DNA from 2 places in the Oliverpabstia sp. genome. Region 1 is predicted to be linked to the other one. Evidence: riboswitches for the same ligand, from Rfam matches in the RefSeq annotation. Region 1 holds a riboswitch; the other holds the start of a gene.
The links. A riboswitch is a leader RNA that binds a small molecule or an ion and turns the genes downstream of it on or off. The one in region 1 is predicted to bind cobalamin.
Positions count from the first base shown of each region.

Region 2: another riboswitch for cobalamin. It lies ahead of MSA64_RS06405 (ABC transporter substrate-binding protein); the one in region 1 lies ahead of MSA64_RS07600 (beta-mannosidase).

Region 1 covers NZ_JALFPR010000107.1:21,683-29,171, reverse strand. Annotated here, with positions in the region: gene MSA64_RS07600 (beta-mannosidase) at 91-2,622, opposite strand; cobalamin riboswitch at 3,092-3,286, opposite strand; gene MSA64_RS07595 (DUF4250 domain-containing protein) at 3,398-3,571, opposite strand; gene clpB (ATP-dependent chaperone ClpB) at 3,584-6,172, opposite strand; gene MSA64_RS07585 (C39 family peptidase) at 6,448-7,489, opposite strand, start outside.
Region 2 covers NZ_JALFPR010000092.1:2,290-9,778, reverse strand. Annotated here, with positions in the region: gene MSA64_RS06430 (MATE family efflux transporter) at 1-570, opposite strand, end outside; gene MSA64_RS06425 (ABC transporter ATP-binding protein) at 623-1,597, opposite strand; gene MSA64_RS06420 (ABC transporter ATP-binding protein) at 1,590-2,381, opposite strand; gene nikC (nickel transporter permease) at 2,375-3,220, opposite strand; gene nikB (nickel ABC transporter permease) at 3,226-4,173, opposite strand; gene MSA64_RS06405 (ABC transporter substrate-binding protein) at 4,262-5,854, opposite strand; cobalamin riboswitch at 6,063-6,241, opposite strand; gene MSA64_RS06400 (LysR family transcriptional regulator) at 6,338-7,237, opposite strand; gene MSA64_RS06395 (flavodoxin) at 7,358-7,489, opposite strand, start outside.

The DNA.
Region 1 (7,489 bases):
GGATTACGAATGTTTTTGAGGATTGCGGGAGTACAAAGTACGGAGCAATCCGGTATCAAAGGGGCAAAATGCTTTTTGCCCCAACATCTTTTACCGAATATCGTAAACGCTTCGCAGTTTCAGACCGTCCGCAAGCTGCTCTTTTACCTGGTTCTCCCAGTCTGCAGGGGCTTCCACTTTTCTTGATGCTTTGCCAAGAATCTTTACCCTCTTTTCTCCCGCACTCATATCAAAATAGTTGTCCGACAGGATCAGATCTTCGGACAGATTCAGGATCTCCACGCCTTTCGCGTAGGCTTTCGCGCTGACTACGATCTCGTCTCCCTCGATCCGATATGACAGCTGCGGATCCAGATAATGGAAGTACTTCGGATAAGAGAAGATCACGCTGCCCTCAGAGATGCAGGTATCACCCTCCCATGCCTCATAGCTTACATACTGGCCGAATACATCCACATCCGGGTATTCTTCTTTATCCAGCCATACACTGGAAAGTGCCGGCACCGTTACTTCTCGCTCCTCTGCTTTCACAACAGATGCATCGGCGTTTCGAAGTGCCCATTTTACCAGAACTTTCTTATCTTCCAGGGTCTCGTTGGTCACATTCAGGCGGATAGATTTTTCATATACAAAATGTTCACGGTTCATATTCGCTTCCGCAGTCATCCAGTTCTGTTCTTCACAGGATACCATCACCGGTGCAAAGAACCGTTTTGCATAATAATGCAGGGCTTTCCATCTTCCCTCATAATCTACCGATGCCCAGGAAGCTACCGGCCAGCAGTCATTTAACTGCCAGTAGATCGCACCCATACATCTGCCCCTGTTTCTTCGGAAATGTTCCACCCCGTACTTGATAGCTTCTGCCTGCAACATCTGGGAAGCATATAATAACGTGGTAAATTCGGTTGGATAGCGGAATGTCTGCTGCAGATAATTCAGGATCTTTCCGTTTGCGCCTGCATTTCTCTGATGTTTTTCCATAACATAAGAGAAAATGTTCCAGTCTGCCGGATCATCGGTAAAAGTTTTGATTGTCTCAAAAGACGGGAAGGACTGGAATCCAAATTCACTTGCATAGCGGAAATAGTAATTCCGGTAATCCGAGAACGGCTTGTTTCCATGCCATACATCCCAGTAATGCACATCTCCACGGTTCGGATCTGACGGATCATCGAAGCATCCGCCGGAAGACGGACTTGCAGGCCAGTAGAAGGTTTCCGGATCGTATTTTTTCAGAATCTCCGGAATCACGCGCTCGTACATGAAGAGATAATCGCGCACCTCGCTCGGTTTGGTTACCCACTCGCCCTGTTTTACAAACATTTCCATCTCATTGTTACCACACCACAGTCCCAGGGATGCGTGATGACGTAATCTTTTTACATTATCAATAAATTCTTCCCGGATATTCGCCTCAAAGTCCGGTGTCAAATCATAGACTGCACATGCAAACATAAAGTCCTGCCATACCATCAGTCCCAGTTCATCACACAGATCATAGAACCAGTCTTCCGGATAGTAACCGCCGCCCCATACGCGGACTGCGTTAAAGTTGGCTGCCTTACACTGTTCCAACAGTTTTCTTGTAGTTTCCGGTGTCACACGCCCCAGGAGATGATCTTCCGGGATATAGTCTGCACCCATGGCAAAGATATCCTTTCCGTTCACCTGATGAGCAAAACTCTCGCCCCACTCATCCGGATGAATATCCATCGTCATCGTGCGAAGACCAATCTTTCTTGTCCATCTGTCCACCGGCTGTCCGTCTTTTGCCAGCGTTACGTTCACTTCATATAATGGCTGTTCGCCCACACCGTTTGGCCACCAGAGCTTCGGCTGTTCGATCACCAGATCCTCCGGGGTATCTTTTGCAATGATCTTTGTACCATCCGGTGCTGTCACAGTTACTTCATAGGTATAGCCATCTGCCTCTTTTCCCACCGGGATCTCTTTTCTGAGATCCTCTTTCGGGTTTCTGCTCACATCAAAATGCAGGGTTACTTTTCCCTCTTCGTGTTCCTGACGGATATACACGCTGTCTATTCTGCCTTCGGTCATCGTCAGCAGATATACCGGACGAAAGATTCCCGCATCCGGCAGATGAGCACCCCAGTCCCATCCGAACATGCAGTGTGCTTTGCGGATATGCACAAAGCCATCCATCGCATCTTCACTTCCGTGTGTCGGCTGTTTTTCGTAAGCTTCTTTAATATACTCCAGCGGAGAATGGAAATACACACGCAGGATATTTTCTCCTGCTTTCACCTTTCCTGTTACATCAAACTCCCAGGTTCTGTGCATGTTATATGTATTACCGATTTTTTCTTCATTCAGATAGATATCACAGATCGTATCCAAACCTTCAAAGCGAAGCCACTGTCTCTCGCCTTCCTGTGCTTCGGTTCCCTCAAACACGGTCTCATACTCATAATCTTTTTCCATCAGATCCAGTGCTCTGTATTCATTGTCCTTCCAGAACGGATCTTCCATCTGTCCGTTTCTTAACAGATCTGTATACACAGTTCCCGGAACCTGCGCCGGATACCACTGTGCATCGCCTGCAGTATGCATCTTCCATACCGTTGCAAACTGCTGTTTTTTCGTTGTAAAACCCTCCATTTTATTGCCTCCATTTTTGTTTTCCGTAGCTGTTTTTACAGTTACTTTACTATCTCAGTGTACCATGAAGTTCCGGTGCTTTCAATTGCAAAAGTTATTTTTCTATGCAGCCATATGTTGCAGATTTTTCACGTGAAAAGCACAAAAAAAGAAGCCTTTTCAGGCTTCCATTTTCAAGGCTAACCGGATGAAACCATCCTGCTTCTGCACAAGATCCAAGAGGAATCTATATCACTTGGTTGCGGAGGTAAATGATACAGTAGATCTACAGAAACAGGATTCTGTTCATCCTGTCGTTTAATCGTGCATAAATTCAAATAGTCAAGGTCTCGAAACACTACGCTCCTGTTTCGATCATTCCATAAGTTCGTGTTTTTGTAAATATATAAAAAAGATGTCTTTTCCCCGACAGAAAGCTGACATCTCATTTTTACTACAAACAGGATGTAAAACTTTACTCGGAAGTTTTAACCTTACGACATACAAGCAGGTTTCCTGACTTACAGATCAACAGTCGGCCCTCCTTCTCATACCTTGCGGTACAATGGATCCTACCGGGCTTTCCTCCCTGATTACAGTGACCGGATCGCTCAGGACTCACACCTGATTCCCTCTCTCACCGACGAACTATGTTCGCAGGTGCACTTGATATGTTACTATGGAATTTATACAAGAAGTATATTAGCACTATGTTAACTTTCTGTCAATACTTTGTTTAAATGGCTTATCAAAAAAAGAAGCACTCCTACTTTTTTTTGCAGGAATGCTTCCCTTATCACACAAACTGATTTCGATCCACCTCATACACATACTCAATGGACTTCATCTTCTCCACCAGTTCTTCTTTTCCAATACCCTTATCCTCACAAAGAGCATCCAGACTGGAATAATAATCTCTCAGCTGCGTATTTACATAACTGAGCAACATCACCGGATCGTTCGGTATCATCTCAAAACTCCTTTATACAGACTGTACAGAAGCTGTCAACTCACCATCCGTTACATCCAGAACGATTGTATCATCCTGACCGACTTTTCCACCAAGAATCATCTTTGCAGCCAGTGTTTCCACATATTTCTGCAGATAACGTTTCAATGGACGTGCGCCATATACCGGATCATACCCACCTTCGATGATGTGGTTCTTTGCCGCAGCTGTCAGACGGATATGAATCTCCTGATCTGCCAGACGGTTGTTCAGCTCTGCCATTAACAGGTCTACGATACCACCAATATTGTCTTTGGTCAATGGTTTGAACATAATGATCTCATCCAGACGGTTCAGAAACTCCGGTCGGAAATGCCCACGCAGGTCGTTCTGTACCATCTCTGCTGCTTCCGGTTTGATACTTCCATCTTCCCCAATGCCATCCAGCAGATAGGAAGAACCGATGTTGGAAGTCATGATCAGAATCGTATTCTTGAAGTCAACGGTACGTCCCTGAGAATCCGTGATCCGGCCATCATCCAGTACCTGTAACAGTACGTTAAATACATCCGGATGTGCTTTCTCAATCTCATCAAACAGTACTACCGAGTACGGTTTTCTTCTGACAGCTTCCGTCAGCTGACCTCCTTCTTCATAACCTACATATCCCGGAGGTGCTCCGATCAGACGGGATACAGAATATTTCTCCATATACTCGCTCATGTCGATTCGCACCATATTATTCTCATCATCAAACAACGTCTGTGCCAGAGTTTTTGCAAGTTCTGTCTTACCGACACCGGTAGGTCCAAGAAACAGGAATGATCCGATCGGTTTTGTAGGATCTTTGATACCGGCTTTAGAACGGATGATCGCATCGGTCACTTTCGTTACCGCTTCATCCTGTCCGATCACACGTTTATGAAGGACATCTTCAAGACCTAGAATCTTCGTTTTTTCTCCCTCGGTCAGTTTCGCCACCGGGATACCGGTCCAACGGGAAATAATTCTCGCAATTTCTTCATCGGTAACACTCTCATGTACCAGAGAAAGATCCTCGTTTTTCACTTTCTCTTCTTCAATCTCCAACTGTTTTTGGAGTTTCGGCAGTTCGCCGTACTGCAGTTCCGCTGCTTTATTCAGATCATACTGCTGCTGTGCCACCTGGATCTGACGATTCAGATCTTCAATCTGTTCACGCAATGTGGAAAGTTTCTCTACAGAATGTTTCTCATTCTCCCACTGTGCTTTCTGTACGGAAAATGCATCTTTATATTCTGCCAGTTCTTTTTGCAGATCTGCCAGACGTTCCTGACTTAGCTTGTCGGTCTCTTTTTTCAGTGCTGCTTCCTCAATCTCCATCTGCATGATCTTACGTTGCTGCTCATCCAGTTCTGCCGGAAGAGAATCCAGTTCGGTCTTGATCAGTGCACAGGCTTCATCTACCAGATCGATAGCCTTATCCGGCAGGAATCGGTCGGAGATATAACGGTTGGAAAGTGTAGCTGCTGCAACGAGGGCACCATCGGTAATCTTTACTCCATGGTATACCTCATACCGCTCTTTCAGTCCACGAAGGATGGATATGGTATCTTCCACAGAAGGTTCATCTACCATTACCGGTTGGAAACGACGTTCCAATGCGGCATCTTTTTCAATGTACTGGCGATACTCATCCAGTGTGGTAGCACCGATACAGTGCAGTTCTCCACGGGCAAGCATCGGTTTTAACATGTTGCCGGCATCCATCGCACCGTCGGTTTTTCCTGCTCCGACGATCAGATGCAGTTCATCGATAAACAGAATGATTTTACCTTCGCTCTTTCTGACTTCTTCCAGAACGGCTTTCAGACGTTCCTCGAATTCACCACGGTATTTTGCACCGGCTACCAGTGCACCCATATCCAGAGCAAAAATCGTTTTATCTTTCAGACCTTCCGGTACATCGCCACGGACGATTCGCTGTGCCAGTCCTTCTACGGCTGCCGTTTTACCTACACCTGGCTCACCGATCAGTACCGGATTGTTTTTTGTCTTTCTGGAAAGAATACGAATCACATTTCGAATCTCGCTGTCACGGCCGATGACCGGATCCAGCTTCTGATTTCTCGCACGCTCTACCAAATCCTGACCGTATTTTTCCAGTGTATCGTAAGTTGCTTCCGGATTATCCGAAGTAACTCTCTGGTTTCCTCTTACAGTGCTCAGCGCCTGTAAAAAGCGTTCTCTTGTGATTCCATATTCCTGGAACAGTTTTTTGATACTCGGGCTCGGATAACGGAGCATTGCCAGAAACAGATGTTCTACGGAAACGTATTCATCTCCCATGGCTTTGGCTTCGTCTTCGCCGCTTACCAGTACCTTGTTCAGGTACTGTCCGATATATTGCTGTCCGCCGGATACTTTGACTCTGGCGTTCAGTGCATTTTCCACGTTGTCCAGAAAATGTTCTTTGTTAATTTCCATCTTTTCAATCATCTTTAAGATCAGACTATCTTCCTGATGAAGCAGATTGTACAGTAAATGTTCCTGCTCGATCTCCTGGTTACCGAAGTCATATGCGGTCTTTTCCAGATTTTGAACAGCCTGCAATGATTTTTGCGTAAATTTGCTGATATTCATAAGCGTCCCTCCTTTTGGAACACATTGTTTTCTTTGTTCTAGTTGCAATATAACACATATTTTAGCACTCGTCAAGAGGGAGTGCTAATAATTTTTAATTTTTTTCCAGACAGACGCGAAAGAGGCGGTAGCGATTTGCGTAGTCAATCAGCGAATTGCGAATATTGAGAGGATTGCGGGAACAGCTAAGCTGCGGAGCAATCCGTAGTATCAAATGAGTGGCAGAAGACCTTTTGACACTCATATCTTTATATACAAAAAGGGATACCGTATGTTCAGGTACGGTATCCCCAGCTTTGACGGATCTGTGGTAATATTTCGGTCATGGACCAGTGTTTTTGGGTGTTGGCGGGGCTGTTTGGGTCGTTAACGGTAATTGCACCGTTTTCATCAATACCGGTCAGAACGATAAAGTGACCCGTGTAGGTAAAATCACCCGGATACATGGAACAGATCAGGGGGATGCCGGACCGCAGGGCGGCAAGGATGTTTTCTTGTGTTACCGGGATGTTTTCTGCTGTGAGGCCCAGGTTGTTGGCACCTTCGGTCATCAGCGACCAGGAGGTTCCTTCACCCGGTACGTAATAACCCTCTTTTTCTGAAAACTGAGCTACGGTCAGGGGATTCCATGTTTCGGAGCCGGTCAGACCACAGGTGATCATGGACAGGCAGGTTGGACCGCAGCCGGTGACAGCAAGGAAATCGCTGCCGTAGGTTTCATACCCCCAGCGTTCATCCCACTGCAAAAAATACGGTATCTCACTGTTTTCTCTGGCAGTTTCCACTTCGGATGAAATATCTATAGTCTGATAGTGTCTTCGCTTCGGATAATTTTTTACAAAATCTGTAGCCTCCGGATATTTTTCTTCCATGTTAAGAAGGCTCTCCGGAATCTGCTCGTGCTGCCGGATCCAGGTTTTCCCTGCCAGCACAACGATGCAGAATGTGACCAGCAAACCGACGGTCCAGACTATTCTTTTCCGTGTCATATGAAATTTATGACCGCTTTGATTATGTATTTTTTGCTGTTTCCGATGGTTTGCCTGTGATGCCGCTGTCGCTGCAACGGATATTTCCTGTTTTACCCTGTAATTGTTTACTTCCCGCAACTCACGTTTTCTTCTGGCTTTCCGCGCTCTTTCTCTTCTTATTCTGTGTCTCTTTGTCAAAAAGCCGATCAGTTTCATCACAAAATACATCAATAATGCAATGCCAAAAATAATCAATGCCCCTTCTTCCGTCAGTCCTGCTGTACTGTCCAGCCAGATGAGCACTCCGACCACTGCCATCAGATACAGTAACAATTTCAATATTTTC
Region 2 (7,489 bases), on a different contig from region 1:
ACCTACCAAAAGAAGATCACCTAAAATATTCATGCAGCTACTCACAAGCAATACACACAGCGGACGTTTCGAATCCCCAAAGGCACGCAGGATCCCCGCTGCCATATTATAAAGGATCAGAGACCACAGACCACCGAAATAAATCGTGCAGTATGTCAGCGTATCCCTGTAGATATCCGCCGGAACACGCATCAGTTTCAGCAGTTGCGGAGCAAGCAGTACGCCTCCAAAAGAACTGATGATTCCCAGGACAAATGCAATCGTGATCGCCGTACGGATCGAACGATGCAGATGCTCGGTAGCTTTCGCTCCGAAATACCTGGAAATAATAATCGTTGCTCCTGCCGCCAGACCATTCATAAAGTTGATCGGGAACTTAAACAGCGTATTGATCGAATCGATCGCTGCCAGTCCCACTTTTCCTGCAAACCGTCCTACAATGATCGCATCTACTGTCACATACAACTGCTGGATCAGGCTTCCCGCGATCAGAGGCAGTACAAATAATAAAATTGCTTTCCCAATGTTTCCTTCTATCAGACTGCTGCTCTTTTTTTCTTTCACCTTCACTTTATCATTCTCCTCATAACTGTTCAGTGCCCTCACAGTTACCCTCATGTTTCTATTTCTGTACGCTTTCGGTATACAGATGACAGGCGACCTGATGATCCGGTGTAAGGCTGACCATTTGCGGAACTTCTTTTTTGCAAATCGCCATACATTTGGTACATCGTCCCTGGAACGGACAGCCTTCCGGCAGCTCCAGCGGGCTTGGTGCTTCTCCTTCCAGGTTCTCGATCGGTTTGGAAAAATCCATGTTGATATCGAAGACAGACCCCATCAGTGCTCTCGTATACGGATGCATAGCATCTTTGGAAAGCTGTCCGCCCGGAAGTACTTCCACCACATTTCCCAGATACATGACTGCGATCTGATGGGCACACTGCTCGATCAGTGCAATATCATGGCAGATAAATCCGATCGTAATATTCTTTTCTCTCTGTAACTTCGTGATCAGCTCGATAATCGTCTTCTGCACCGATACATCCAGTGCGGAGGTTGCTTCATCCATGATGATCACTTCCGGTTCCAGAGCCAGGGCACGGGCGATCGCCACACGCTGTCTCTGGCCACCGCTCATATTGTGTGGATACCGATCCGAAAATTCTGCCGGCAGCTCTACCAGTTCCAGAAGTCTGCGACAGTTTTCTTCTTTTTCGGATTTTTTGATTCTCCCGAAGTTCAGTAACGGTTCGCATATGATATCACGGATCTTCATTTTCGGATTAAAGGATGTGGTCGGATCCTGAAAAACCATCTGAATATTCTGGCGGTTCTGACGCAATTTTTCTCCCTTTAATCTTGTGATATCTTTTCCACGGTACAGGATCTCACCCTCGGAAGGGATATCGAGAGATACCAGAAATTTCATAAAAGTACTTTTTCCACAGCCGGACTCTCCTACCAGTCCCAGTGTCTCTCCTTTATAAAACTTCAGATTGACATCGTTGTTGGCAAGCAATGTCCGTCCGTCTGTAGTACGAAAACGCTGGGTCACATGTTTTGCTTCCAGGATTACTTCTTTTGATTCAGACATATCTCTCACCTCCCACGGAAGGAACGGCACCCAGAAGGCTTCTGGTATATGCATTTCGGGTCTCATGCAGAATATATTCTCTCGTTCCCTGATCTTCCATTTTTCCGTCTTTCATAACCACGATATAATCAGACATATACGCTGCGATTCCGAGGTTATGCGTCACCACGATGATACTGGTTCCGTAATCATCGCGCAGTTCCATCATCTGGCGCACGATCTGTGCCTGTGTTGTCACATCCAGTGCGGAGGTCGGTTCGTCCGCAAGCAGCAGTTTCGGCTGATAGGACATACCCATCGCGATTCCCACACGCTGGCGCATACCACCGGAAAGCTGGAACGGATAGGATTTCATCACGTTATCCGGGCTTGGAAGATTCATTTTTTCCAGCATCCCACAGCCTTTTGCCCAGGCATCTTTTTTTGAGATTTTTTCGTGGGTGCGCAGATATTCAACAAATACATCTCCAACCTTTCTTGTCGGGTTCATCATCGCACCGCTGTCCTGAAAGATCACGGAGATCTCACTGCCGCGCAGGTTTCTCCACTCTTCGCGGTTATAGGAAAGCAGATCCTTTCCCTCAAACGTAATGCTTCCCCCGGAAACCACTCCACCTCCTGCCAGAAGTCCAAGAACGGCACGAATCACGGTAGTCTTTCCGCTTCCCGATTCACCTACCAGTGATACGATCTGTCCCTGTTTCATATTCAGGTTAAAATTCTGCACGGTAGGTACATTCTTATAGGAAACGGTCACATTTTTCAACTGTAACATATTTACCATATCTGCCCTCCTGACTCGTCTTTCGGATCCAGAATATCCCGGAGAGAATCTCCCAGCATATTAAAGACTACAACTACAACAAAAATTGCCAGCCCGGGGAAAATCATCATCCATGGTGCAGACTGAATACATGCTCTTCCTTCGTTTAACATATAGCCCCATTCCGGTGCCGGAGGTTTTGCTCCGAATCCCAGGAAAGACATAGCTGCCAGTTCCAGCATCATACCACCGATATCGGTAGCTGCCGTGATGATCAGTGTCGGCAGTGCGTTCGGCAGCATATAACGTAAGATCATATACGGTGTTTTAGAACCGGTTACGATCGCTGCTTCCACATAGTCACAGTGACGGATCTTCAGAACCAGGCTTCGTCCGAGACGGGCGTATTTTGTCCAGTTTACTACGACAACGGCTACAATTGCATTTTTCATGCTTGCTCCCATGATACCGGCTACGGCAAGTGCCAGAACCAGACCGGGGAAAGACAGCATCATATCAGCGATTCGCATGATAATACTGTCCACGATACCGCCAAAATATCCGGCGATCACGCCAAGTGTTGTTCCGATAAAGAAAATCAGTGCAACTACACCAAAAGTTGCTGTCAGAGACGCTCTCGCTCCGTAAATCACACGTGCAAAGATATCACGTCCCATCTTATCGGTTCCGAAGATATGTGCCTTGCTCGGAGCCAGAAGGGCTTCATCCAGGCTTCCTTTCAGCGGATCCACACCCCCGCTCACAACCGGGGCAAATACTGCAATCAGAATAATCACAACAGCCAGAATAAGAAAAAAGGTAAACTGCTTATACTGTGCAAAAAAATTCTTCTTTTTCATACTCATTACTCCTTTAATCTCATTCTCGGGTCAATATATACATAAGAAGCATCCACGATCAGATTGATCACCATATAAATCAGCGCCAGCCACAGTACATAACCCTGGATCAGGTTATAATCGCTGGAAGTGATTGCAGACACTGCAAGGTTTCCAAGGCCCGGATAGGAAAAAATAACTTCTACTACTGCCGTACCACCAAGCAGAGATCCGATGGACAGACCGAACATGGTAATCAGGGGAAGCAGAGAATTCGGGAATACATTGAACCAGACGATTCTGGACCATTTTACTCCTCTCGCCTGGGCGCCGATCACATAATCCTGGCTCAGTTCATCAAGAACTGCGGTACGCACCTGACGGGTGTATTTGGAGGTCATCGCGATCGCCAGTGTCAGTGCCGGAAGGAACAGACTCTTAAAGTCTCCCGCAGAACTGATTACCGGAAAAATCTGGAAATAGACACAAAACGCCATCATTAAAAGAAGTCCCACCCAGAAGTTCGGCATCGCACAACCGATAAACGTGATCCCCCGTACCAGATAATCGATCCAGGTATCTTTTTTCAAAGCAGATGCCATACCGAGGGGAATAGAAAGTACCAGCATCAGCAACATCGCCATCAGTGTCAGTTTTAAGGTCGGCCACAGTCTCTCTGCCAGAAGTTCTGTTACCGGTTTGTTCAGGGAATAGGATTTCCCGAAATCTCCCTGCAGACAGTTGCCAAGCCATCTTCCATACTGTACAAAAAACGGATCATTTAATCCCATCTCTTCTCTTGTCTGCTCTACCATCTCCTCGGTCGGCATTACACCGTTGGCGGAATACATGTTTCGTACCGGATCTCCCGGTGACATATAGGTCAGACCGAATGTAATAAAACTGATACCGAACAGTACCACGATGATCTGCAGCAGACGCATGAGTATTTGTTTCTTATTCAAATCGTTCACACCTTTCTTTTTCCAAAAAATACATGTTACCTTGCATGCAACGGCATAACGCCCGGTTGTAAAAACAACCAGGCGTTTCCAGAGTTTTTTATTCTGCCGGAACAATCTCCGTACTTAACCAGTAATAATCTGCGGTATGAATCTTTGCATATCCTACATTTTTGGAATAGATCATACTGGAGTTATAGTATCCGTCAATCAGAACTGCCGCATCATCGATCAGAATCTGCTGCATCTGGAAAATCAGATCTGCACGTTTGTCCTCATCCATCTCACTTTTCAGTTTCTGATATAACGCATCGTATTCCGGATTAGAATATGCACAGTAAGTGCTTTCTGTTGCCCAGTTTGCCATGTAAGCGAACGGATCTCCGGTTCCTACGGTAATCCAGTTGTTGTTGTTAAGATCATAATCCAGTGCTGCCAGCTTACTCCACTGATCATCAGAACTTCCGTACTCGGAAGTAACACCGATTCCGATCTCTGTCAGATACTGGGTATGTGCATCAGAAAATTCATTCAGCAGACGGTTTTCATAAGAAATATAACGCAGATTGATATTTTCTCCATCAATCTCACGGATACCATCTCCGTCTGTATCTACAATCCCCGCATCATCCAGTAGTTTCTTCGCACCTTCCGGATCATAGGTGTATGGATTGTTCAGTTTCTCATATCCATAGGACAGGTTGGATGGAAGTACAGAAAATCCCGGTGTATACAGTCCTCCGATCGTCTTGGAATTACAGATAGTATCATAATCGATCGCCATCAGAATCGCCTGGCGCAGTGTCTTGTTACCCAGAACGCCATCAAAGTTCATCCAGGAAAAACCACAGCGCACACCTGTAGCGATATCTACAGTATAGTCAGCAGAATCCTGGAATTTCTGGATATCTGCTACGTTGGTGATATTCTCTACCAGGTCAACCTGTCCACTTTCCAGTGCCATTGCTTTCGCAGAGTTGTCACCCATATACAGCAGGTTTACTTTATCATAAGGTACTTCTTCACGGAAGTTCGGGTTTGCGACCAGTGTATAACCGACACCCACACCGTTGAAAGAATCGATCATGTACGGACCGGTTCCGATGGTACCATTGTCAAAGTTCTCCGTATGCTCTACGTCTACGATACCCATGGTCGGATGGCTGAGCTGTCCCATCAGGTTGGCATACGGCTGTGAGGTCTTGATTGTCAGAGTACCTGCCTCATCATCTGCATCGATGGTTGCCTCGAACTCCAGATATTTTTCCGGTTTTGCAGATCCGGACGGTCCTACTTCTTTCAGATGTTCGTATGCTTCTTTTACCTTGCTTGCGGTAAGATCACATCCGTCAGAGAACTTCAGACCTTTTTTCAGAGTAACGACCCATTCGGTATGTTCATCATTCACGGTATAGCTTTCTGCCAGCCATGGTTCCAGTTCCATGTTGTCGTTGAACTTGAACAATGTCTCTGTGATTCCGTAACGCATCGCGTTCCAGCCACCGTTCTCGTCACCTGCAGTGTTGACGCTTCCGTCGGTGTACATTGCACATCCGAAGTTCAGAACCTTCTCATCGGATGAAGCTTTTGATGATGAAGAAGAGCTGTCACTTCCTTTGCTTCCACAGCCTCCCAGTACCGTTGTTGCCATTACGCCTGCCAGCAGCAGTGCCAGTATCTTTCCTTTTTTCACTGATTTTCCTCCTGTGTTTTGTTTCCAGTTGTCTTCCATTTCCTGTTTTATAGCATAGAAAAAACAGTCTGTATCTTTATGCAGACTGTCCCCTTAATTTCTGACGCAGCAGTTTTTCGGTTTCTCCACAGTCATAAGACAGGTTTGCACCTAAATCATGCCGAAAAATCACTTAATCATATTTTAAGAGTTCTCATCAGCCGTGAGAAACATCTCAAAGATATAAGCAGTTCTCCTGACTTCAGTTCATCACCTCAAACTCCTTCCCGGAATTTTTCTCTTCCAGTGGCTCATGTTCTCGGCTCCCTGTCACAGTGGCGGGACCGCAACGGATTGACACCGTTTTCTCTATCAATGCTTATTGCAACTTATATCCTGAATGTAACGCAGATGTCATTTTAACAGAAAAAATCCGTTTTCACAAGATTTTCATGTATTCCATTTAGTTATATATGAGTATTTGTTTTTGCACCATGAATTATCTTAATTGTTATATTTACTGATCTCTTTCAGATATTCCTTTCCTATCGAACTTAACGGAATCCCCTTTCGTTTCAGATATCCGATCGTCATGGTTTCTTCTGTGGAGAGTTTTACCGCACAATACTCCGAACCATTCAGATTTTCGCAAATAATGCCGCTGCAAAGTGTATATCCGTTCAGTCCTTTCATCAGATTCAGCATCGTCGCACGGTCATTCGCCTTGATCGACTGTTTGTATTCATACGTACTGAACACTTCCTCCGCAAAATAAAACGAATTGTTGCTCCCCTGGTCAAACGAAAGAAATGGATAATCTTCCAGATCCTCCAGAGTAATCTCCTTCTTTTTTGCCAACGGATGACCGCTCCACAGGTAAACGTATTCCTGACAGTCAAAAAGCTCATGAAATTCCAGATTGTTTTCCTCAAAGATCTTCCCCAGTACTTTCCGGTTAAAATCATTCAGATATAAAATTCCCAGCTCACTCCGGAAGTTTTTCACATTTTCAATCACATCATACGTCTGTGTCTCATAGATGGAAAATTCATACCGTTCCATCCCGAAGCGTCTGACCATCTCCACGAATGCCTTCACCGCAAACGAATAATGCTGCATGGAAACGCCGAACTTTTTCTTTACTTTTTCTTTATCCACATACCGTGCCTCGATCAGGGCATACTGTTCCACGACCTGTCTGGCATATCCGACAAATTCTTCTCCGTCCGGTGTCACCTGGATCCCGCGGTTGGTTCTCCGGAAAATCTCGATTCCCACCTCGTCTTCCAGTTCCCGGATAGCCGCCGAAAGGCTTGGCTGGGAGATAAATAATTTCTGCGCCGCCTGATTCATCGAACGGGAATCCGCCACGGTAATTGCATAGCGTAACTGTGATAATGTCATATCCTGCTGCTCCTTTTTCTGTCGATGTTTTGATTATACCCTAAGATTTTCCATAAAAAAAGACCTTACGGGTTCTTTTTGCAGAATCCATAAGGTCCTCGGTTTTATTTGTCAAAGCCGTTATGCCAGTGCTGCGCCCAGTTCCTTGCAATTTGCTACGCCGGCATCATCCGGCATATCGTTGCAGATGACACTCTCTGTTGCCAGAACCGCTCCTGCTTCTTTACAGCTTTTCTCCCAGTTTCTCATCCA